3 regions of the Neptuniibacter sp. QD37_11 genome follow, and region 1 is predicted to be linked to each of the others. Evidence: predicted binding sites of a transcription regulator. Region 1 holds the regulator's gene; each other region holds the start of a gene.
What was found. Region 1 encodes LexA, which represses DNA repair genes until DNA is damaged. Its sites were predicted from a motif close to TACTGTNTANNTANACAGTA; they were not measured.
Positions count from the first base shown of each region.

Region 2: a site for LexA is predicted at 1,767-1,786, ahead of ACMXYT_RS09130 (DNA topoisomerase III). Genes of this name have one in related genera too.
Region 3: a site for LexA is predicted at 5,311-5,330, ahead of ruvC (crossover junction endodeoxyribonuclease RuvC). Genes of this name have one in related genera too.

Region 1 is NZ_CP180552.1:2,300,420-2,307,809, forward strand. It holds partial or broken gene ACMXYT_RS10580 (DEAD/DEAH box helicase) at 1-820, opposite strand, end outside; gene dinG (ATP-dependent DNA helicase DinG) at 832-2,952, opposite strand; gene lexA (transcriptional repressor LexA) at 3,097-3,705, shown strand; gene ACMXYT_RS10595 (cell division inhibitor SulA) at 3,708-4,166, shown strand; gene ACMXYT_RS10600 (hypothetical protein) at 4,260-4,514, opposite strand; gene ACMXYT_RS10605 (DUF6586 family protein) at 4,520-5,044, opposite strand; gene topA (type I DNA topoisomerase) at 5,056-7,390, opposite strand, start outside.
Region 2 is NZ_CP180552.1:1,988,385-1,995,774, reverse strand. It holds gene ACMXYT_RS09140 (serine/threonine protein kinase) at 1-290, shown strand, start outside; gene ACMXYT_RS09135 (diguanylate cyclase) at 311-1,678, opposite strand; gene ACMXYT_RS09130 (DNA topoisomerase III) at 1,794-3,719, shown strand; gene ACMXYT_RS09125 (LysR substrate-binding domain-containing protein) at 3,862-4,725, shown strand; gene ACMXYT_RS09120 (LysR substrate-binding domain-containing protein) at 4,730-5,620, opposite strand; gene ACMXYT_RS09115 (hypothetical protein) at 5,673-6,074, opposite strand; gene ACMXYT_RS09110 (GDYXXLXY domain-containing protein) at 6,201-7,390, opposite strand, start outside.
Region 3 is NZ_CP180552.1:1,430,773-1,438,162, forward strand. It holds gene ACMXYT_RS06425 (methyl-accepting chemotaxis protein) at 1-1,814, shown strand, start outside; gene ACMXYT_RS06430 (DUF3592 domain-containing protein) at 1,926-2,621, shown strand; gene ACMXYT_RS06435 (cupin domain-containing protein) at 2,717-3,052, shown strand; gene ACMXYT_RS06440 (O-acetyl-ADP-ribose deacetylase) at 3,049-3,621, shown strand; gene ACMXYT_RS06445 (Hsp20 family protein) at 3,636-4,055, opposite strand; gene ACMXYT_RS06450 (DUF2185 domain-containing protein) at 4,194-4,613, opposite strand; gene ACMXYT_RS06455 (DUF3622 domain-containing protein) at 4,806-5,087, shown strand; gene ruvC (crossover junction endodeoxyribonuclease RuvC) at 5,341-5,862, shown strand; gene ACMXYT_RS06465 (trimeric intracellular cation channel family protein) at 5,868-6,533, shown strand; gene ruvA (Holliday junction branch migration protein RuvA) at 6,534-7,166, shown strand; gene ruvB (Holliday junction branch migration DNA helicase RuvB) at 7,181-7,390, shown strand, end outside.

The DNA of each region.
Region 1 (7,390 bases):
TTTTAATTTCTGGTGCGATCTCGATTTTAACCGCATCCAAAGTCCACTGCTCTGCAAGGTTAAGTACTTCATCCGTAAACGTTGCACTGTAAAGTAGTGTCTGTCGATCACTACCTTTACGCGGTGTGTTACGGACAATAGTTCTTACATCTGGGATAAAGCCCATGCTCAGCATGCGGTCGGCTTCATCAAGAACAAGCACCTCAACATTCCATAGATCGACATCCTTACGATTGATGAAGTCGATCAATCGACCTGGCGTTGCGACTAAGATATCAACTGGCTTTCGTTTAAGGTTTTGGCGCTGCTTTTCATAATCCATACCGCCCACAAGGCTAACAATATGTAAACCTGTGTACTTCGCTAGGCCTTTTGCGTCTTCAGCAATTTGCAGTGCAAGCTCGCGCGTAGGTGCAACGACCAAAGCACGAGGTTCTGCTAAACGAGGTTTCTCGTCTAACGGGTAGTCAATCAAATCCGTAACAATACCCAGAAGGAAAGCTGCAGTTTTACCGGTACCAGTCTGTGCTTTACCAATGATATCTTTGCCAGCAAGTGCAGCAGGAATAGTTTCAGCTTGGATCCCTGTGCAGTATTCAAATTTAAGGTCATAAACCGCATGAAGGACGTCATCCGGCAGATTAAAATCTAAAAAACGCTTTTTACCTTCTACCTCAGGCACGACGAATTGTTCTGGGTTCCAAGACGCAGCTTTAGAGCGGTTGTTGTAACGACGACGTCGTTGAGGCTTACGTGCAGAAGAATTTCTTTTTTTGTTAGCGCTTTCAGTCTGCTCAACTGATTTATTTTCTGTACTCAATTCAACAATTCCTAAGAAAAATTTCGCCGATAAGGCGGTAAAGCGGCTAAAAGCTGCTTTCCATAACGACGGGTAATAAACCGTCGATCAAGCAATGTTATTTTGCCGCTATCGCTCTCAGTTCGTAGTAAACGCCCTGTAGCCTGGGTGAGGCGCATTGATGCCATCGGGATAACCCATTCTTGAAACGGGTTACGCCCTTGCGATTCTAACCATTCACCGTAGGTTGCCTCAACCGGGTCATCCGGTACACCAAATGGCAACTTCGTAATAATTACATGTGTTAGGTAATCACCAGGTAAATCTACGCCTTCAGCAAAAGAAGCCAAACCAAAAATAACACTTGGTTTATTAGCATCGATACGCTCTCTGTGTTGTCGCAAAATTTCATGCTTGGCAAGTTCGCCTTGCACAAGAATATCTGCTGATATACTAGCAGGCATACGCTCAAGAACATACCGCATCTGACGCCATGAGCTAAATAACACCAAGGATGCACTTCCCTGTTCTAAAATTGGCAATAACATTGCCGAAATTTCTTCATTATGGTCATCAGGGTTTCCTGGATCGGTTTTCATTGCAGGGACATGCAATTCGGCCGCATTTTGAAAATCAAATGGACTCATAAATATATTACAAGGACTATCCGTTGGTATGCCAAGATCAGCATATAGTCGATCAAACCGCCCTAGTGCGGTTAGCGTAGCCGAAGTAATAACAGCACCGTAGCAGTTTTTCCAAAGGTGCTCTTGTAAGGTTTCCGCCGCTGACACTGGGCTACTGCAACACTCAATATCAATGCCATCATTACCATCTACTTTAACGATCCAGCGGGCCGTCGGGAGTCCTGATGTCGAATCAGATACAGCGTAAGAATTAGCTAACCAATACATCGATTGCATACGGGATAAAAGCACACCCATCTGCGGATACCAAGTTTCACAGATAGCTAGGGGCAGATCGGCTAACTCACCATCCATTCCTTCTTTCAGAAGATCAACAATCTGCTCAAATTTTAAAACGACTCTCTCTGCAGCCTGAGCAAAATTGTGAAAGGACAACTGTAACGGTTCAGGAATCATACCTTGCGCAAAACGATAGCGATCACTTGGGCCTTGGAGTTTATCTTCAAGTATTTGATTTAATAGAAGTTGGACTTCCTTCAAGGAATTTTCCATATCTGCAAAAGGGTTAGCTAACTTCTCGATATAATTTCGAAGTACTATGTGATCAGACGCGTCATTCAATAATTTATTGAGGCTGCGTGTTGCTTTGCTCATCCAACGGATACTGGATTTAACACGTAAGCTATAAGAAAAATGCCCCGTAGTTTTAGTGCCTAGGTGATGGCCTTCATCAAAGACATAGATGGTATCTTCCGGCGGCGACAGAATAGCGCCGCCTCCAAGAGAGAGATCAGCTAAAACAAGATCATGGTTGGCAACTATCAGATCCCATTTATCCAACTCTTGTCTAGCCTTAAAGAATGGACAGATTGAAAAGTTACTGCAGCGACGATTTGTACACTGCATATGATCGCTAGTAGACAACCGCCAAACAGCATCAGGCACTGTATTCTTTAAAGCATCCCTATCGCCATCCCACTCACCCGAGGCATAGTGACTAAGTAGAGATTTAACCTCATCAATATCTGAGGTCTGAAGTTTTTGAGCTACTTCATCTTCATACAATGCAATTTGGCCTAATTCATTCTGTTGCTCCAATATTTTCTCTGCATTGGAAATACAAAAATATCGTCCTCGGCCTTTAGCTAAACCATAAGTAAGATTGATTCCGGCATCGCTAATCAGCTGTGGAAGGTCTTTAAGAATAAGCTGTTCTTGAAGGGCAACTGTTGCTGTAGAAACAACAACTTTCTTTTTTCGTTGCTGGGCTATAGGAACAGAAGCCAAAAGATAGGCCATCGTCTTACCCGTACCAGTACCAGCCTCCGTGACGCAGATATGCTGACCACCGGTCCTTTCGCCTTCAGAATTGGCAGTAATAGCGCCCAAAGTTTTCGCAACCTCAGCAATCATCAATTTCTGGCCATAGCGAGACTTCAATCCTCTGTTATTGAGAAAAGTACTGTAGGCCTGCTGTATTGTTTGCTTGAGCTGCTTATCTAACAAAACCGTATTCCATCGAAAATCTAGCCGCGATTCTAACAGTTATGACAGTTTAATAACAAAAATACTGTATAAAAAAACATAAGTTGCTTTACAAACCCAAAATACTGTATAAAAATACACGTACTGTATAAACAAACAGACAAGATCATGAAGCTGACTAAACGACAAACGGAAGTTCTGGATTGCATCAAGCGTCACATTGGCGATACCGGCTACCCACCTACTCGCGCAGATATTGCCCGCGATTTAGGGTTTAAATCAGCTAATGCAGCTGAAGAACACTTGAAAGCGCTGGCAAAAAAAGGCGCTATAGAAATTATTCCGGGTACTTCACGAGGTATCAGAGTACCTGAATTGGAAGAGGAAAATAGCGGCCTACCGATTGTTGGTCAGGTAGCAGCAGGATCGCCAATACTTGCTCAAGAGCATGTTGAAGATCACTGCACAATCTCCTCTGACTTCTTCCACCCTAAGGCGGATTATCTCTTAAGGGTGAAAGGTAGCAGTATGAAAGATGTAGGCATCATGGACGGTGATCTACTGGCAGTACACCAATGCCAAACAGCAAAGGATGGGCAGATTGTAGTCGCTCGAATAGAAGATGAAGTTACCGTAAAACGCTTCAAGCGTGAAGGTAACATCGTTTATCTAATTGCTGAAAATGAAGAGTTTGAACCGATTGTAGTGGATTTAAACGAACAACCACTGGCAATAGAAGGTTTAAGCGTCGGCGTTATTCGTAGAGGTAACTAACCATGATGGCATTTCACGCGAACCAAACAACAGCAATCATGCAGAGCACATCTGCAAATGAAAAAATTTTCACTAAGCAAAAGCCAGCTAATCAGCTTGCAGGTACGATGACTGAAATCGTTGTCCAAGATGAGAATTTTTCTAACATCCCAATGTTGATGCCATTGCTTGCACAACTAAGTCAGGATGATCGCTGGTTTGTGTGGATTGCTCCACCTGTGTTATTACCGAAAAACCTTCTGATTGAGGCAGGCATTGATCTGACTAAAGTCATTCTGCTCAACCCAGATAACAAACATAGTACCTTTGAGCTTGCTAAACAGGCGCTAAGCACAGGCACTAGCCACGCTGTAATATCATGGCCTGGATACTTAAATGATGAAGAATTTAACGACTTAGAAAGTGCCGCTAAGAAAGGACAAAGTCACGGAATTATAATTAGACGCCGTCAACATAGTTAAGTATTAGCTTCCATTTTTGTAAAGGCGCCTAGTTAAAGTATCATCACCCCAATAATGAGCTTTATCTGAGAGAAGCTCATTATCAGAGATTGCTTAATGAATAGTTGGAGGGATCTCTTCTTCAGGCTCTTGTTCTAAACCCACCCCAGATTCCGCCATCATCTGGATGCCTGCGGTTAACATAACGCGAGCGACATCTAGATATTGATCACTTAACTGTTCTTTAAGTGCATCTGAAAAATTAACTTTAATCATCGGCTCTTCATCGCTGTCCATATTCCGGATTGCTAGGCCACCTTCATCAAGTTCTATTATTTCAAGCACGGTCTCGGGTGTTAGTCCTGACACTTAATTTACCACTCTTGCATGCCTTCTCTGAGGCGATTAACTAATTCCGACAGTGAATCAAACCAAGTTTGATACTCAGTAATGATTTCACCATCCTCTGCATGATCAGGATTGATCTGCAGCACATGTATTTCAGAAACACTGTTAGTTTCAGTCACTGCTTGTTTGGCATCTGAACCATGCCAGCAGGCTTCATAAGCGGACATCATTTTATGCAACCAAGATGAATCATCGGATTCTAGGTTGTTTAACTGTGTCAACTCAGGGCTTTCGACGCCGGTCTGGGCCATTTCCGCAGCTAACGCACGATAGCCTTGAAAGCTTTCCGTATCGACTTTATACCATTCAGCAATTTCGCGTAAAAAAGCATCATAGGCTGACGTCAGGTGGAACAACACTGATTCGTTATAAGACTCTATCAATGCATGCTTGCTCCAACTGGTGTCATCTTGCGCTTTTTTAAGCTGTTCTAGATGAAGTCGTGTAAAGCTCAACTTCTGATTCGTGCGTGCCTGATATATACCGCTCATGAAATCCCCGATTATTTCTTCTTCGCTTTTTTACGGGTCTCTTCTTCGACCCATTTACCATCGCGATAGAATGCACGCCAACCAGTCGCTTTACCATTGACCTCGGTCATAACGTACTGCTCTTTAGTCTTTCTGCTATAGCGAATGACACTCAAGTTTCCATCTGAGTCATTCTTAGGCGCACTGAACAGGAATTCATATTTCGGATCAATCTCAGACTGATGCGGCAGTATTTCAACAATTTTCGGGGCACGTGTTTCTCTGTTTCTAGGGAACTGACTTGCTGCCAAGAACAAACCAGATGCTCCATCACGCAGGATGTACGTATCCTCTACCTTTTCGCACTGAAGCTCAGGCATTGGAACAGGATCCATCTTAGGTGGCGCAGGCTCTCCGTTTTTCAACAACTTACGGGTATTTTTACACTCAGTGCAACCGAAGTATTTACCAAAGCGACCGGTTTTAAGTTGCATCTCAGCTGAGCATTTATCACACTCTAGAACAGGCCCATCATATCCTTTGATACGATATTCACCCTTCTCAACTTCAAAACCGGAACAATCAGGGTTATTACCACATACGTGTAATTTACGATTCTCATCGATCAGATAAGAATCCATTGCTGAGCCGCATAGGTTACAACGGTGCTTCTTACGAAGAATGCGAGATTCTTCTTCATCATCGCCATCAGCACTAACAACTTCGTCACCAGAGACTAGGTTGATCGTACACTTACAACGCTCTTTGGGTGGCAAGCTATAGCCAGAACAGCCTAAGAACACACCTGTACTACCGGTGCGGATCATCATATCTCGGCCACAATCTGGGCAAGAGATATCTGTCTCTGTAGGAGAATTCGGGCGCATACCATTCTCAGCATCCTGCGCCTCTTCCAGCTTCTTAGAGAAATCAGCGTAAAACTGATCTAAAAGCGCTTTCCAATCAGCACTGCCTTCAGCCACATCATCAAGGCTTTCTTCCATACGTGCTGTAAAGCTGTAATCCATCAGGTCAGAGAAGTTCTCACCTAGACGCTCTGTAACAATATCGCCCATTTTTTGAGCATAGAAACGTCGGTTCTGAACTTCTACATAACCACGATCTTGGATCGTCGAAATAATCGCTGCGTATGTCGATGGACGACCAATACCTCGTTTCTCAAGCTCTTTAACTAGGCTTGCTTCGGTGAAACGAGGAGCCGGTTTCGTAAAATGTTGCTTAGGCAACAGATCGACTAAATTTAGATTATCGCCAGCTTGAACATCAGGCAGGATAATATCTTCTTCACCTTTGCCCTTCGCTGGCATAACGCGTGTGTAACCATCAAACTGTAGGATTCGACCTTTGGTAACTAATTCAAAGTCACCGGCAGACACAGTTACACGCGTGCTTAGGAATTTCGCAGGTGTCATCTGACAAGCTAAGAATTGACGACGAATAAGCTCGTATAAGCGCTCAGCGTCTCTGTCCATGTTTTTAAGAGCAGTCGCTTCAACATTAACATCAGATGGGCGAATCGCCTCGTGGGCCTCTTGAGCGCCCTCTTTGCTGCTATAGCTGTTAGGTGTATCAGGTAGGTATTTACTACCGAAATGATTACCAATGTACTCACGGCAGTTCGCAACGGCTTCTGCACTTAAGTTTGTAGAGTCCGTACGCATATAGGTGATATAACCTGCTTCGTACAAACGCTGCGCCATCATCATGGTTTTCTTAACACCAAAACCAAGGCGCGTACTCGCAGCCTGCTGCAGAGTTGATGTGATAAATGGAGCTGAAGGTTTACTGCTGGTCGGTCTATCTTTACGACTGATTACTTCAAATGAAGCCGAACGAAGCTGCTCTAAATGTGCATTAGTTTCATCTTCTGAACTTGGACGGAAAGTTTCGCCATTTATGCGATGCACCTGCAGTTTTAGTGGATCTTTCCCTTTCGTTAGCGTATCAGCCTGCACTTCCCAAAATTCTTCAGGAATAAATGCTCGAATCTCTTTTTCTCGCTCTACGACCAATTTAACAGCCACCGACTGAACTCGACCTGCAGATAAACCGCGTGCCACTTTTTCCCAAAGTAGTGGAGAGACCATATAGCCAACTACACGATCAAGGAATCGACGCGCCTGCTGGGCATTAACGCGATCCATGTCTAGCGCTGAAGGCTGTTCAAACGCTTCAGATATGGCTTTCTTGGTTATCTCATTAAAGACAACACGACGGTAACGCGTATCATCACCACCAATCGCTTCACGCAAGTGCCATGCAATCGCTTCCCCTTCGCGGTCCAAATCGGTTGCGAGATAGATTTCGTCAGCATTCTTAGCTAGACGTTTAAGTTCATCAACAACC
Region 2 (7,390 bases), 310 kb from region 1:
TTTGGATGCTGCTCTCTGGTGATCGACATGAACAGACGCAACAGTTGTCTGAAATAGTCGATGGCTACAACGAGTTTTACGATTTTAAACTCAAAGAGCTACGTTTGATCGAAGTCCTCCGAAGTTTACGAATTATGCATTACAGTGCATGGCTTGGCCGCCGCTGGGAAGATCCAGCATTCCCTTATAGCTTTGGTTGGTTTAATACCGAGCGTTACTGGGGTGAGCATATTCTTCAACTACGTGAGCAATTGGCGTTACTAAATGAAGAGCCTTTAAAGATTCTCTAAGCTTAATTTTGAGTAGGATATTAAAGCTGCTTGGTCGCTATAACTATATTTCGACCACGATCTTTAGCTAAGAAGAGGGCATCGTCAGCACCGCTGACTAGCTGGTCATAATTAGTGTAGTTAGAATCCAAGGTGGCGCAGCCTAGGCTTGCTGAAAGCGTATGATATGCGCCACGTAGTTTTATTTTGGTATTCAGCGCCTTTCTAATTCTTTCTGCACAAATTTGAGTGTCAGCCTCGTCGCTATGAGGCAACAAAACAATAAACTCTTCACCTCCGTAACGTGCTGCAATATCTCCCACTCTTAAGGTTGATTCTATTATTTTGGCCGACTTCTGAAGCACATAATCTCCCGCTTGATGTCCATAGTTATCGTTAATCTGCTTAAAAAAATCTAAGTCGATCATGATGATCGATAAGGGTAGTTGATATCTTTGTGCTCGTTGTATTTCTGTATCTGCAAGTTCTCTGAAATGTTGCCTATTAAAGAGTGATGTAAGGGGATCACTAATTGAGCGTTGATAGGTTTTATTGAGTAGGCTACATGTAAACCCGCTTAGTAAGCCGAGAATCAGAGAGCCAAGGGCTGCCCAGCCGGTTAAATATGGCATCGGTATGTCATGGACATGGTCATCATTATCGAGTCGTGCCGACAGTTGCCAAAAACCACCAGGGACTTCTATGAAACTACTAAGATACTCCTCTTCGAATACTGAAGAGGAACCAAAGAATACATCTCCTTGCTTGCCTTTTGCATCACTTCCGCGAATAGCGTAGGTAGCCAGCTCATCGCTTAGAGCTAGCCCCGTCTCTTTGAATATCCTATCTAAATCTATGATTATTGTGATGAAACCCCAGAACTTAGTTTCAGTGCCTTCACGGTTGTAAAGGGGTTGTCTAGCAATAACACCTCGTCCGCCTTGAACTAGATCTAGTGGGCCGGCCATGATCATCTCTTTCATCGCTATGGATCGCTCCACCACTTCTTTTTGTTCAGGGATTTTTCGTAGGTCCAATCCAAGCACTTTATTGCCATCAATGATGGGATAAATATGCTTAACGATTGCATCGGGAGCCAATTGAGCTTGTCGAATGGTTGTTCTAGTGGACAAAAATCGTGTGGTTAAAATCTGAAAGTCGTTCTCATCTATATCGTTTTGTAGCAGAAGCAGTGATTCCAAAGCTTCGATAATGATAAGGTTGTCATCCAGCGCGAGCTGTATGCGCGAAGTGAGATAATTGATTCTAGCTTCAACCTGCGCTTTATCTTGTTGATCATGGATATTGTGATCTAAGTTAACCAGCCATCCAGTCGTGACAAATGCACATGCGGTGACGATTAGGCCGACCAGCCAAGGTAAACAAAATCGAAGTGTAAATTTCTGCATGTTCTGAACACACCACTGCAAATTTCGGTGAATATACATAAGCGTAGCTGTTTTTTCTGGAATGACAGGAGTGTTTAGATTACTCTTGGACTGTTTTTATATACAGTGTTTTAGTATGCGTTTATTCATAGCCGAAAAGCCAAGTTTAGGACGAGCCATTGCCGATGTGCTACCTAAGCCATTGAAAAAAGAAGAGGGTTGTATTCGCGCCGCTAATGGTGATGTGGTTAGTTGGTGTTTCGGTCATCTTCTGGAACTGGCTGAACCGGGCGAGTATGACCCGCGTTTTAAACAGTGGAATCTACAGCACCTTCCCATTGTCCCTTCTGAATGGAAGATGCAGGCCAAGCCAAAAACGCGTAAACAGATAGCGTTACTAAGAAAACTCTGTAAAGAGGCCGAAGAGCTTGTTCACGCAGGCGATCCTGATCGTGAAGGGCAGCTGTTAGTTGATGAAGTAATCGATTTCCTGAAACTGCCCCAGTATAAGCGCCAAAGCATGAAACGCTGTCTGATCAGTGACCTCAACCCAAGTGCTGTGAAAAAAGCGATTGCGCAGTTAAGAGATAACCGAGAATTTATCCCTCTTTCTGTATCCGCTTTGGCACGGAGTCGAGCAGATTGGCTTTACGGTATTAATCTAACGCGTGCATATACGTTGCAAGGGCAATCTGCGGGTTACCAAGGGGTTTTATCGGTCGGACGGGTACAGACACCTGTATTGGGATTGGTGGTAAGACGTGATCAGGCGATCGATGACTTCAAAGCCAAGCCATTTTATGAGGTCTTAGCTCATCTCAAGGCTGATAACGAAGAGAGATTTAAAGCTAAATGGCAGCCGAGTGACGCTTGTCAAAAATGGCAGGATGAAGAAGGGCGAGTGCTCTCTAGACCATTAGCGGAAAACGTTGCTGGGCGTATTACAGCTAAACCGGGCGAAGTAACTGCTTTAGAGAAAAAGCCTAAAAAGGCAGGGGCTCCACTCCCTTACAATTTATCTGCGTTGCAAATTGATGCGAATAAACGTTTTGCTTTATATGCACAGCAAGTTTTGGATACATGCCAGAGTTTGTATGAAAAACATAAGCTAATTACTTATCCGCGTTCGGACTGTCGCTACTTACCCCAAGGCCATTTTGCGGAGGGCGCTAAAGTATCGTCAGCTGTCTTTAAGCATTGCCCGCAGTTTCAACCGCATCAAAGCCTGATTGACTTAAACAAAAAGGGAAAGGCTTGGAACGATCGTAAAGTTGAAGCCCATCATGCGATTATTCCGACTAGTAAAACTGTAGATTTCACTCGCCTGAATAAAACAGAGCAGCAAGTATATGAGCTGGTAGCTAGGCAGTATCTGATCCAGTTTATGCCAGATCATCGCTATTCAGAAACGCGAGTCGAGGTGTTGATTGAAGGCGGTAGGTTTACTGCTTCCGCTAAACAAGTACTCGATGTCGGCTGGAAGGTCCTGTTTGGTAAAAAAGAGGGCGAACATGATCAAGTACAACTTCCTAATCTCTCTGTTGGACAGCCCCTCTATTGTGAGCAAGGAGAAGTCATAGATAAAGAAACCCAGCCACCAAAGCCTTTTACCGATGCAACCCTTTTAGCAGCCATGACAGGTATTGCGCGATTTGTTGAAGATACCGATGTTAAAAAGGTGCTTAAGGAAACCGATGGCCTAGGCACAGAAGCGACAAGAGCGGGAATCATCGAATTACTGTTTAAGCGGGGCTTCTTACAGCGTCAGGGTAAAACTATTCGGAGTACCGAAGCAGGCCGAGCGCTAATTAATAGCCTCCCAGATAACGCGAGTAAGCCTGATATGACAGCTCGTTGGGAGGCTTCATTGAATGATATCAGTGAGCAGAAGTTAAATTATCAAACATTTATGCAGCCTTTGACTGATGAGATCTCTTTGATGATTCAGAAGGCGAGCAGTATGGATGTGCAACTGCTACGTAATATCAAACAACAGCCGAAACCTGCTTATAAGAAAACACGTAGAAGGAAAGCCAAACCCAAGGCTAAATCCAAAGCTTAAGGTGAATAAAGTTATCTTGTTGGCCAGTTAATCTATTTAGGGTTTATCTCAATATCTTGTGTTCGATATATCTCATATAATGACGCTTTCAAGTTAGTCATTCACTTCTGATGAACTAAGCATTGGGAGCGCAGGGTAGTTTATGGAACTTCTTTCACTCAAAACCTTTAAATACGTGGTTGAATTCGGTGGTGTTCAAGCTGCATCGAAAGAGCTACATACTGTTCAATCTAACGTCACCGCACGAATCAAAAGGTTGGAAGAAGAGATAGGTTCGCCCCTGTTTTATCGTAAAGGGCGCAAACTTGAGCTGACACCTACCGGTTATACCTTGATGGATTACGCTAACCAACTGCTACAGCTAGAACATCAAGCCAGTATCGCGGTTAAACAAGTAGGAGAAGCGACAGGGGAGATTAGGATTGGTTCTATGGAATCCTTCGCCGCTGTTCGTATGCCTGGCCTGATCCAATCCCTACGAAAAAAACACCCTAACCTGTTACCTAGAGTGCAAACAGAAACCAGTGGTCAATTGATTGAAGCTGTTCTTAATTACAAACTGGATTGTGCCTTTGTCGGTGGGCCTGTACAGCACAAGGATCTTGTTTGTCGTCAGGTGTTAATGGAAGAGCTGGTTTTGGCCACTGCGAAAGGAGTGGATGTTCCAGACTCGTTAATCATGTTCAGACAAGGCTGTGCGTACAGAGATAAGGCGCTAAATTGGCTACGTGATAACGGCAGATTAGACACTGAGGTGTTAGATATGGGCACTCAAGAAGGGATTTTGGGTTGTGTGGCTGTGGGTTTGGGTTTCACCTTAGTACCTAGGAAGGTGGCAGAAGAATCGAGGTATGCAAAAGATTTAAACCTCGAGGTGCTCGATGATCAGTTCAGCCAGATTCCTACGATTATGATTACGCATAAAAATGCTATTGATATGGCAGGCATAGATACTTTACTAGCACTGTTTGATGGTAAGCCGCCTGAGTGGGAATCAGCTGCTTAAGAAGCTATTTAAGCCAAGGATGGGTTTTTAGGTTTTCAACGACATGGTCTAGGAATAAACGGACCTTAGGATTTAGGTTTTTACGGCTAGGGTAGAGCGCGTGGATACCTACAGTAGGCACCTTATAATCGGCTAATACCTCCTTTATTTCCCCAGACTCCAGTTCATCAATGCAGAACGCTTTCGGTAAGCGAGCAATCCCCAAATTACTTTTAAGCATCTCCAGGCTGAAGCTCAAGCTATTTGCACGTAAACGGAAGTTAATGGAAACCGCTTTACCTTCATTCCAGTTTTCAAAGACCCATTCATTGGAGTTTAGATGAGTGCCGATACATTGATGTTCTTTTAAATCGTCTGGAGTTAGTGGTTCACCAAATCGATCTATATAGGCTTGGCTGGCATATAACTTAGAAGACGCATTGGCGATCTTACGCCCTACGAGGCTCGAGTCATCTAAATTTCCTACACGCAGTGCTAAGTCGATACCTTCTTGGACTAGATCGACGACGCGAGGGCTGAGTTCTATATCGATCTGAATGAGCGGGTACTTCTCCATAAAGCTGGAAATCAGGTCATTCATAATGAATATCCCAATTTCAGGCGGCATGGTAATGCGTAACCGACCCTTGGGCTCACCTTGAGTGGAAGTTACGTGATTCTCGATATCTTCTAGTTCGGAAAAAAGGGGCAGGCAGCGTTCGTAGAAGTTTTGGCCGTCAGCAGTGAGGTTTAATTTACGAGTCGTACGTTGTAAAAGCCTTAATCCTAAATCATCTTCAAGTTGAGTAATGCGACGGCTAATAGTCGATTTTTGAATGCCTAATTTATCTGCGGCTGCGGTAAATCCATTGTGCTCAATAACCTGAATAAACAAACGGACATCGTTAAGATTCATAGACAGCTACAACTACGGAAGATTATTGAGGTCAGTTTGATAAATTTAGAATTTAAGAGCAGCTACCTTGGGTTGTCAGTACAACAGAAGGCGTTGTCGTCTTAACGCTCTTGAAGCTCATATCAGATTTATTAATGGTCAAGTTTGTTGTGTCCATACCGCCCATAACTGGGTCTTTAGCCGTTCGACTTAACTTGATCTGTTCATCAGACTGTTCAACGCTAAAGCCAGCAACACCGTTTACAACAGCAGAGCCATTTTTAATTACAACAGAATAGCTGCAGCGGCCTTCAGGGCAGTTACGCGTCTTCGGCGCTTTCATAAATGGGGCCGTGTAACTGGCATGTGTGTAGGAGCACGTATATTGCTTATCTTCGGCCAAGGCAGTTAATGGCGTTGCGATACCAGCAGTCAAAGCAATACTCGCGACAAATAGATTAATTTTGGTGTTCATAATCCTTCCCCGTAGTTTCCTTTAGTAAGTCTAAGGTAAATTTTCAATCCCTGAAAGCCTAAGTCTTAGTTTAACCCTGATAGCTTCCTGTTTTTTCAAATAAAGTACCTAATTTAGTGAAAAAAATTATGGGCTATTAGTGCCTATGACTTCGAATGATTCATCAATTAAGGCATGCAAAAGTAGCTCACCACTATCATCTGTTTTGAACATTCCGTATTTTGCCGCTTCATATCTGTCTGCTGTACCTTCTTGAAAGAAAAAAGCATTGGTTGCAAATTGTACTCGGCTATTGCGAATGCGGTATTGAAGAATAGCTTGGTTCGATGCGAGTTCTTTATCCTTTTCTGTACGGGTTAAAAGCTGCAAAAAACTAGCCTTATGATTGCCATCAAGCTCAACTAAAAGAAAGCCATCAGTAGGAACGTCGTTAAGTGAGCGGTTAAATGCTTCATTGGTGATTTGGAATCTAAGTCGCATGTAATCACCTTGCATCAAGGAGCGAGGATCTACAGGCACAAGCTCTAATAAAACGGTTTTGCCTTCAGCCAATAAGGTCTCTTTTTGGTAGATATTAATATTTACGGCTATTAGCAAGATGAATGCAGTGAGTAATGCGCTCCATTTAGCTCGGTTCAGTTGGGCAACATGGCTAATACCCATTTTTTTTTCTGGCAGATAGATCTTGTTCAGCAGAAGATAACTGACTAACGCAACCGTGCCTAAACCCACTAAATAGATTGATTTAACCAATAAGGTTTCGTGAAGGTTGTAGTAATACAAAGATACAAAACTAATTAATGCAACTATACCCAAGCCGAGCAGAACGCGTTGCTGTCTATGAAAGCCAATTAACAGTAGCAAGAGTGCAGCAGGTAAACCGGCAATCGTAAATGAGGTAGCGGCCATGATAATAATTAGGGCTAAATAGCTAGCAATGTTTTTACTGTCTTTTGTAACTTGTTGCTCTTTGAATATATAAGCTAGTAGAAATACGAAAGTGGCTATTTGTGCAATCGAGCCAATCAGAGGGCCGTTAAGTTGCAGAAAGCCTACATCACTAATCTTGTAGAGAAATGAGAGTTCATTTTGTAATAGCGAATGACCACTAAACTGTAATAGCGAAATAGCCATACCGTAGCTGATAGGAATCAGAAACTTATGCCACTTTAGCCATTGCTGTTCTTTACACCAGATCAATGTAAAAATGAGGGCGGCAACAGCACTATCTAGCCCATGTATACCTTGGCGGTTTAAACCCCAGAATATAGCGATCATGGCAAACCAACTCGAGATGACTTTATGTAGGAAACTCG
Region 3 (7,390 bases), 870 kb from region 1:
AGCCTCTAGTACTTAATATTGGTCAGCACCGAGGCCTTACCAATGCGCTGTTAAACGGTAATACGGGTGTAGAGTCTAAAGTGTTGGATCGTCGTGGGAAGGTAGATCAAGCGCTTAGCCAATTAAAGTCTGGCACTACGGACGTTAGTTCTAGCACGCAAACTATTATTTCTTCACTTGATCAACAGTGGAGCAAGATCAAATCGAGTATCGGAAACGCTGAACCTGCTGCCATCTTTGAACTACACAACGAGTTCGCAGCATCTGTGAGACGATTTAATGAAGTTATCTTGCGGGAATTCTCCCTCGAATTAGATCCACACTCTGATACTACTTTTATGATCGATAACGTTGCTGTGTTTCTACCACAGATTATCGATGAAACAGGTCAGCTTCGTGGCAAGGCTTCGGGTGTTGCCGCAAAAGGCGGCTTTACACCAGATAGCTATATCTATATCAATAACCTTATCGGTCGTTTAGAAAAAACCTACCCAGAATTAGCTAACGGCGAAACGATGCCTGAGTTGGAGTCGATGCGCTCGGAAATTATCGCAGCTGAAAAAGCGGTAGGTAGTTACATCGCTTATATTCAGCAGAATGTAACTGAGCCGGATAGCATTGCTGTTAACTCTAATGGGGTGTTTGGGGAAGGTACAACTGCGATCAAGCAGGTATTGAATCTGTATAAAATGATGTTGCCTGCATTGTATGAGAAAGAGCAGGAATATCTTTCTAAGCAGGTTAACAGTCGTAACCTCGTTTTGGCGGTTATTGCTGTGACCGTGTTACTGGCGATATATCTGTTCATGGGCTTCTATCGATCAACTATTGAAACCATGGATAGATTCCAACAGGTAGCAGGTCAACTTGCTGCAGGTGACCTGTCAGCTCGCCTTGAGCACTATGGCAAAGATGAGATGTCTGCTATCTCTGAAGGTCTTAATAAGGTTGCCGAAGGTTTTGAGTCTCTAGTGAGAGAAACTAAAAGTGCAACCACCTTGGTAACGAATAGTTCTTCACGACTTTCTGCTGAATCTTCTCAAACTCGGGATGGTGTGGCGCGTCAGAAAGAGGAAACCTCGCATATTGCTGAAGGTGTAGGAGAACTTGCAAGTAGCGCGTCAGAGATTGCGATGAATACCAATCAGGCATCTACAACAGCACAAGAAGTTAATGAAATGGCATCTGAAGGCTTGCTCGTTGTTCAAAAGACAACTTCATCTTTCAATGAACTTGCTTCTGATGTTTCTAAAACCAGCGCTGTGATCAGTGAACTGGATCAGGATGTTAAAAATATTCATGCAGTATCCAGTGTAATCAGTGATATCGCAGATCAGACTAACCTATTGGCTTTGAATGCGGCCATTGAAGCAGCGCGAGCGGGTGAGCAGGGCCGAGGCTTTGCCGTGGTAGCCGATGAGGTAAGAACCTTAGCTCAGCGTACACAGGATTCTACTGGCGAGATCCGTGAGACTCTTCAAAAGCTCGCTAGCTGTGCTCAGCGTGCAGTAGAATTGATGGAACATACCAGTAGCTCTGTTTCTGAAAATGTCTCTGAAATGGCTCGTGCGAGTGAAGTGTTGCAACAGATCGATAACTCTCTATCGGAAGTGAATCAGATGAATTCGGGTATCGCTGCAGCAGCTGAACAGCAAAGTGGCCTTGTAAATCATCTGCATGAGAGTTTGGCTGCAATCTCCGCAAGTGCTGATACATCGGAAGGGGCGGCCAGAAATACCTCTGCATTAGCAGATGATATGGCTAACTCGGCATCTCACCTTGAGAGCACACTGTCTAAATTTCGCGTAAGTTAATTAGACATAACCTAAAAATAGCCCGCTTTTAAGCGGGCTATTTTTGTATAAGTTAAGCACCAATTAGCAAAACGTTATTGTTAGAAAAATCATTCTATTAAGGATAATCGGATGAAAGCGATCTCAATCATTAAATACCTTTTCAGCCTGATTGGCTTAGGTCTGTTGATCCTAGCGTTTGTGTTATTCACAAATACTAAGAGCTTTTTGGAAACCGCTGTTACTGCTGAAGGAGAAGTTATAGAGCTAAGAGCCTCTAGAAGCAGTGATTCGCTTACTTATCATCCTGTCGTCTCATTTGTTACCAATGAAGGTCAGAAAGTGACATTTTCCTCGAGCGCTGGGAGTAACCCTCCTAGCTACTCGCAAGGTGAGGTGGTTGAGGTTCTCTACCAAACTAATTCGCCGCAAGACGCTAAGATTAATGGCTTTTTCACCCTCTGGGGTGGGGCAACCATTGTGGCTGGCCTTGGCGCTGTTTTCTTCATTGTTGGCATACTTATTCTAATATTTAGCGGTATGAAAGGCAGAAAACGTGATTACCTGAAAACTCAGGGTGTACCTATTAAAGCTCAGATTCATACGCTAGACAGGAACACCTGTATGGAAACGGATGGTGTAAGCCCGTTTGTGATTAGTTTGCAGTGGCACAATCCAGAAGATAACAAGATCTATCTGTTTAGAAGTGATGATATTTGGTTTGATCCGACTGAATATGTTGTGACTGATGAACTCACTGTTTATATCGACCGCAACAATCCTACTAAGTACCACGTTGATCTCTCATTTCTTCCGGAAGTTGCCTAACTTTATAACGTGTCACTTAAGTGTCATGAAAGTGGTTTATAAATTAATTGAGCAGGCAGTGACATTGTCTGCTCCAATCAGTGAGTGGTAGCACAATGAACCTCTATGACTTGTCAGGCTCGGGACCAGAATCAGAAAAGTTCGACCCGTTACTCTCTACTGATCAGTTTCGCATTGAACGTATTATCTCTCATGCCCACGCAACCCCCGAAGGGGAATGGTACGACCAAGCTTGGGATGAGTGGGTAATCGTTATCTCTGGAAGCGCTGGGCTTCGTACAGCAAATCCAGATCAAGAATTTACCCTGAATGCAGGTGACAGTTACTGTTTCCCTGCACATCAACGACACCGTGTTGAATGGACTGATTCTGATCAACCAACGATATGGCTCGCTGTTCACTACAATGAACCTAAGGAGGCTGGATCATGACAGCTAAAATTAGCTTTGTTCAGAACGATATTACCCAATTGAACGTTGATGCAATTGTTAATGCTGCGAACAACAGTTTGTTGGGTGGTGGCGGTGTAGACGGTGCAATTCATTCAGCAGCTGGACCCCATCTGTTAGCTGAATGTCGCACACTGAATGGCTGTGATACGGGCAAAGCGAAAATTACCCAAGGTTATCGTCTTCCTGCTGAATACGTTATTCATACGGTAGGGCCGGTTTGGCGGGGTGGTGATCATGGTGAGTCAGCACAGTTGGAAGCTTGCTATCGTAACTCGATGGCTTTAGCCAACGAAAACCATATCAAAACAATCGCATTTCCGGCGATCAGTTGTGGTGTTTATGGCTATCCATTGGAGCAGGCTGCAGAGATTGCGTTATTCACGGTTAAGAGTGAATTGAAAAAAGAGACAAGCGTTGAAGAGGTTGTATTTTGCTTGTTTAGTGATGAACTGCTTACGGTATATCAAAAGGCCTCAGATAAACTTCCTGAAGCCATTAAAAAAGGAGGCAACATGGCCTCCTTTTTTGTCCTAGAGCACTGTCAGTGAGAGCTCTGGCAGTATTAGTGCTCGATCTGGATCTGACGCGGCTTCATCGCTTCAGGGATCTCATGAATCAGATCAACATGAAGCAAACCGTTTTCCATCGAGGCTTTAGTCACTTTTACATGATCCGCTAGTTGGAAACGTCTTTCAAAATTACGCGCAGCTATACCTTGGTAAAGGTATTGGCGATCTTGAGTTTGTTCTTTCTTCTGACCCGTAATCGTCAGAGTCCCGCTTTCACTTTGAATATCTAATTCGTCTTTTTCAAAGCCTGCCACAGCCATGGTAATACGGTAATTATTTTCTCCAAGTAGTTCGATGTTGTATGGAGGAAATGAAGGCTGGTTGTCGTTGCGGTTAGCGTTATCTAGCATGTTAGCTAGACGGTCAAAACCAATGGCAGAACGGTATAGTGGAGATAGATCGAATTCACGCATCTGTATATCCTCATCAAGCAATATATCTAAATTTAAAAGTTTGGCTCCTCTCTTGAGCGAGCCGTTAACCGACCTCTTTTGAGCCTCGGTTAACTATTTAGATAATGTCACTTGATGAGAATTCAAGCGTAAGGGGGATTATTTTTCTTCTTCAACGTTAAATCGATCAACGTCGTTGGTGATTTCTACATCAACATTGTGCGAAGGAATACGGTAATCGTGCACACGTTCCCATGAGTCTGAGCCAGGAGCACGTTCCCAAACTGTACCAGCATTGTAGGTAACCAGTTCACTCAAGGATGGGTCTAGGCGGCACATCTTTTCTACTGGGACAGGAAGAAGGTTGGAAAGCTGATCTTCCAGAAACTCTTCGGTTTCATAACCCGTAAACATACGCCAGCCTGTATCGTTTAAGTGTTCAGGAACTGTCTTGTACATAAAACGAATAGGCAGGGTTTCATCAAAACAAAGCTTTGAAACCAGCGCTAAGAAGCCGTTTTTGGTTTGGTTAGTTTCGGATTCAGTAGTTTTAGGCGTATCAACGTCAACAGATTTCATGTGCACTCAAACAGTAATAATTAATTGCAGGCCTATTTTAAACGCTCATAGGGCCCTATGCCAGCCATTAAAAGGTTAAGAAAATGTGCTGCAGGTTACTTTATTAACCTAAAGTTACATAAATCAGTCTAACCCGATTACTAAGCGTGCTAGAATGCGCTGTTTTTACAGTCAGATCCTCAGGAAAAATAGATGGCCAAAGGTAAAAAGTACGATTTTCAGTTAGTTGCTGAAGGGGAAACTTGGAGTGCTCAGATCTTGCGTCAGGCAAGTGCACGTAAAACTGTTATCTCCAAACAGCAGGATGGCTTTGCGACTGAAGATGAGGCCAAGGTTTGGGCTGAAGCTGAATTAGAACAGTTTATGAGCCAGCAAGTAGAGCGTAACAAGCGTAAAGCGGAAAAGCGCGAAGAGCGTGCTGAGATAGAAGCGCGTCAGGCTGAAGCAAGAGCTCGATTCGAAGACGAAGAATAACCTTTGCTATATTTTTCAATTAGACAGTTCTGATTGGATGAGTATTGCTTCTATGGCAAGGATTTTAGTGACGGTCAAAATAAGCCCTATCTGTTTAGATAGGGCTTATTCGTTTTATAAAATAGAATGCCGTCATATCAGTGGCTATAACTGCCTTAAATCTATCTTCGATTATATTGTTGACCACAAAGCCTTCCTTAACAATTAAGACTACGTTATTCTTTGCTGTATAAATAACCAGTAGATTAGTTTGATGCTGATATTAGGAATAGACCCAGGCTCCCGAATCACCGGTTACGGTGTGATTAACTGCGTTGGCAATAAAAATGAGTATGTTGCCAGTGGTTGTATTCGTATTAAAGGTGATGAATTACCAGAGCGATTACAGCAGGTGTATACCGGTGTATCTGAAGTGATCGAGCGCTATTGTCCCCAGGAGTTTGCGATTGAGCAGGTGTTTATGGCACGTAATGCCGACTCTGCTCTAAAGCTTGGTCAGGCGCGTGGTGTCGCTATTGTTGCAGGTACTAATGCGGAGTTACCGGTTTACGAATATGCTGCTCGTAAAGTTAAGCAGTCGGTCGTAGGTAAAGGTTCGGCTGATAAATCACAAGTTCAGCATATGGTGGCACATATTCTAAAATTACCCGGCTTGCCTCAAGCGGATGCTGCCGATGCACTCGCAATTGCACTCTGTCATGCGCATACTCGTAATAGCTTAATTAAAACAGCCGGTTCTATGTCTAGTCGCAATGCCAGTTGGAGGCGTCAATAAACGTCATGAATGAGATGGCTTACGCTGATTTTATCTATATTGCTGATCTAATTGGAGTTGCAGTATTTGCAACTGCTGGGGCTTTAGCAGCTCAAGGTAAGCAGCTGGATATTCTAGGAGTGGTTGTTTTAGCGATAGTGACAGCTTTAGGTGGCGGCACGATTCGCGATATCACTTTAGATATTCATCCCGTTGTCTGGGTGGCAGATACCTCTTATTTATGGACTGCAATTATATCTGCGGTAGTTGCTTTCTTTGTCTGTCGATATATTCAGTACCCTCGACGCACTTTGTTAGTACTGGATGCTATGGGGCTGGCTCTGTTTGCCGTGTTAGGTGCCGAAAAAGCCTTAGGACTTGGTTTGCCGCCGATTATCGTTGTTATGATGGCCGTTATCACTGGTTGTGCTGGTGGTATGATTCGAGATCTTTTGACTGGGCAGATACCGCTAATTTTGCAGCGAGATGGTGAGCTTTATGCGACCTGTGCATTAGCAGGCTCGGTATTTTTTGTGGTGTTTCAGTCGTATATCCCTGGGCAGCCAGTAGCGCTGATCTCTATGGTAATCATCTTTGTATTGCGTATGGCTGCGATGTTCGCAGATCTCAGGTTGCCTGAGTTTATTGTGGCAGGTCATAAGCTAGAAAAATTAGATAAGGATAAAAAGTAAGTGATTGGTCGATTAAAAGGTGAGTTGTTAGAAAAACAGCCTCCACAGTTAGTGCTTGATGTAAATGGTGTGGGCTACGAAGTGGAAGCTTCTATGAACACATTTTATCGACTACCTGAAGTTGGATTGCAGGTAACGCTCTTTACCCACTTTGTCGTGCGAGAGGATGCGCAGTTACTTTATGGTTTTATCGATAAGCAAGAGCGTTCGCTTTTTAGAACCTTGATTAAGGCTAATGGCGTTGGGCCGAAATTGGCGATTACTATCCTTTCCGGTATTTCTACAACTGAATTTGTGCGTTGTGTAAATGATGGTGATACCGCGTCTTTGATTAAGTTGCCAGGTGTTGGTAAGAAGACCGCAGAACGCTTAATCGTAGAGATGAAAGACAAGATTAAAGCGCTTGGGTTGGAATCTTCGGATGAGTTTCAGCTATCGGCGGCAGATGGTCCTGATATGGCATCATTCGAAACGGTTAGTGATAACCGCGCTGAAGCAGAAAGTGCATTGGTCGCGTTGGGCTATAAGCCCGTTCAAGCAACTAAATCGATTGAGCAAGCGCATAAATCTCTTGGTTCTGGTGCGAGCTGTGAAGATCTTATTCGTGTCGCTTTACGCTCCATGGTTGGTTAATAGAGTAAATAGTTATGATTGAAGCTGATCGATTTATCTCGCCTTTAAGTAACCCAGTAGAAGAGGCGCATGATCGCGCTATCCGCCCGAAAGCGTTAGAGGATTACGTTGGCCAGCCTGTCGTTCGCGAGCAGATGGAGATCTTCATCCAAGCGGCGAAGATGCGTAATGAGGCGTTAGATCATACTTTGATATTTGGCCCGCCAGGTTTGGGTAAAACAACT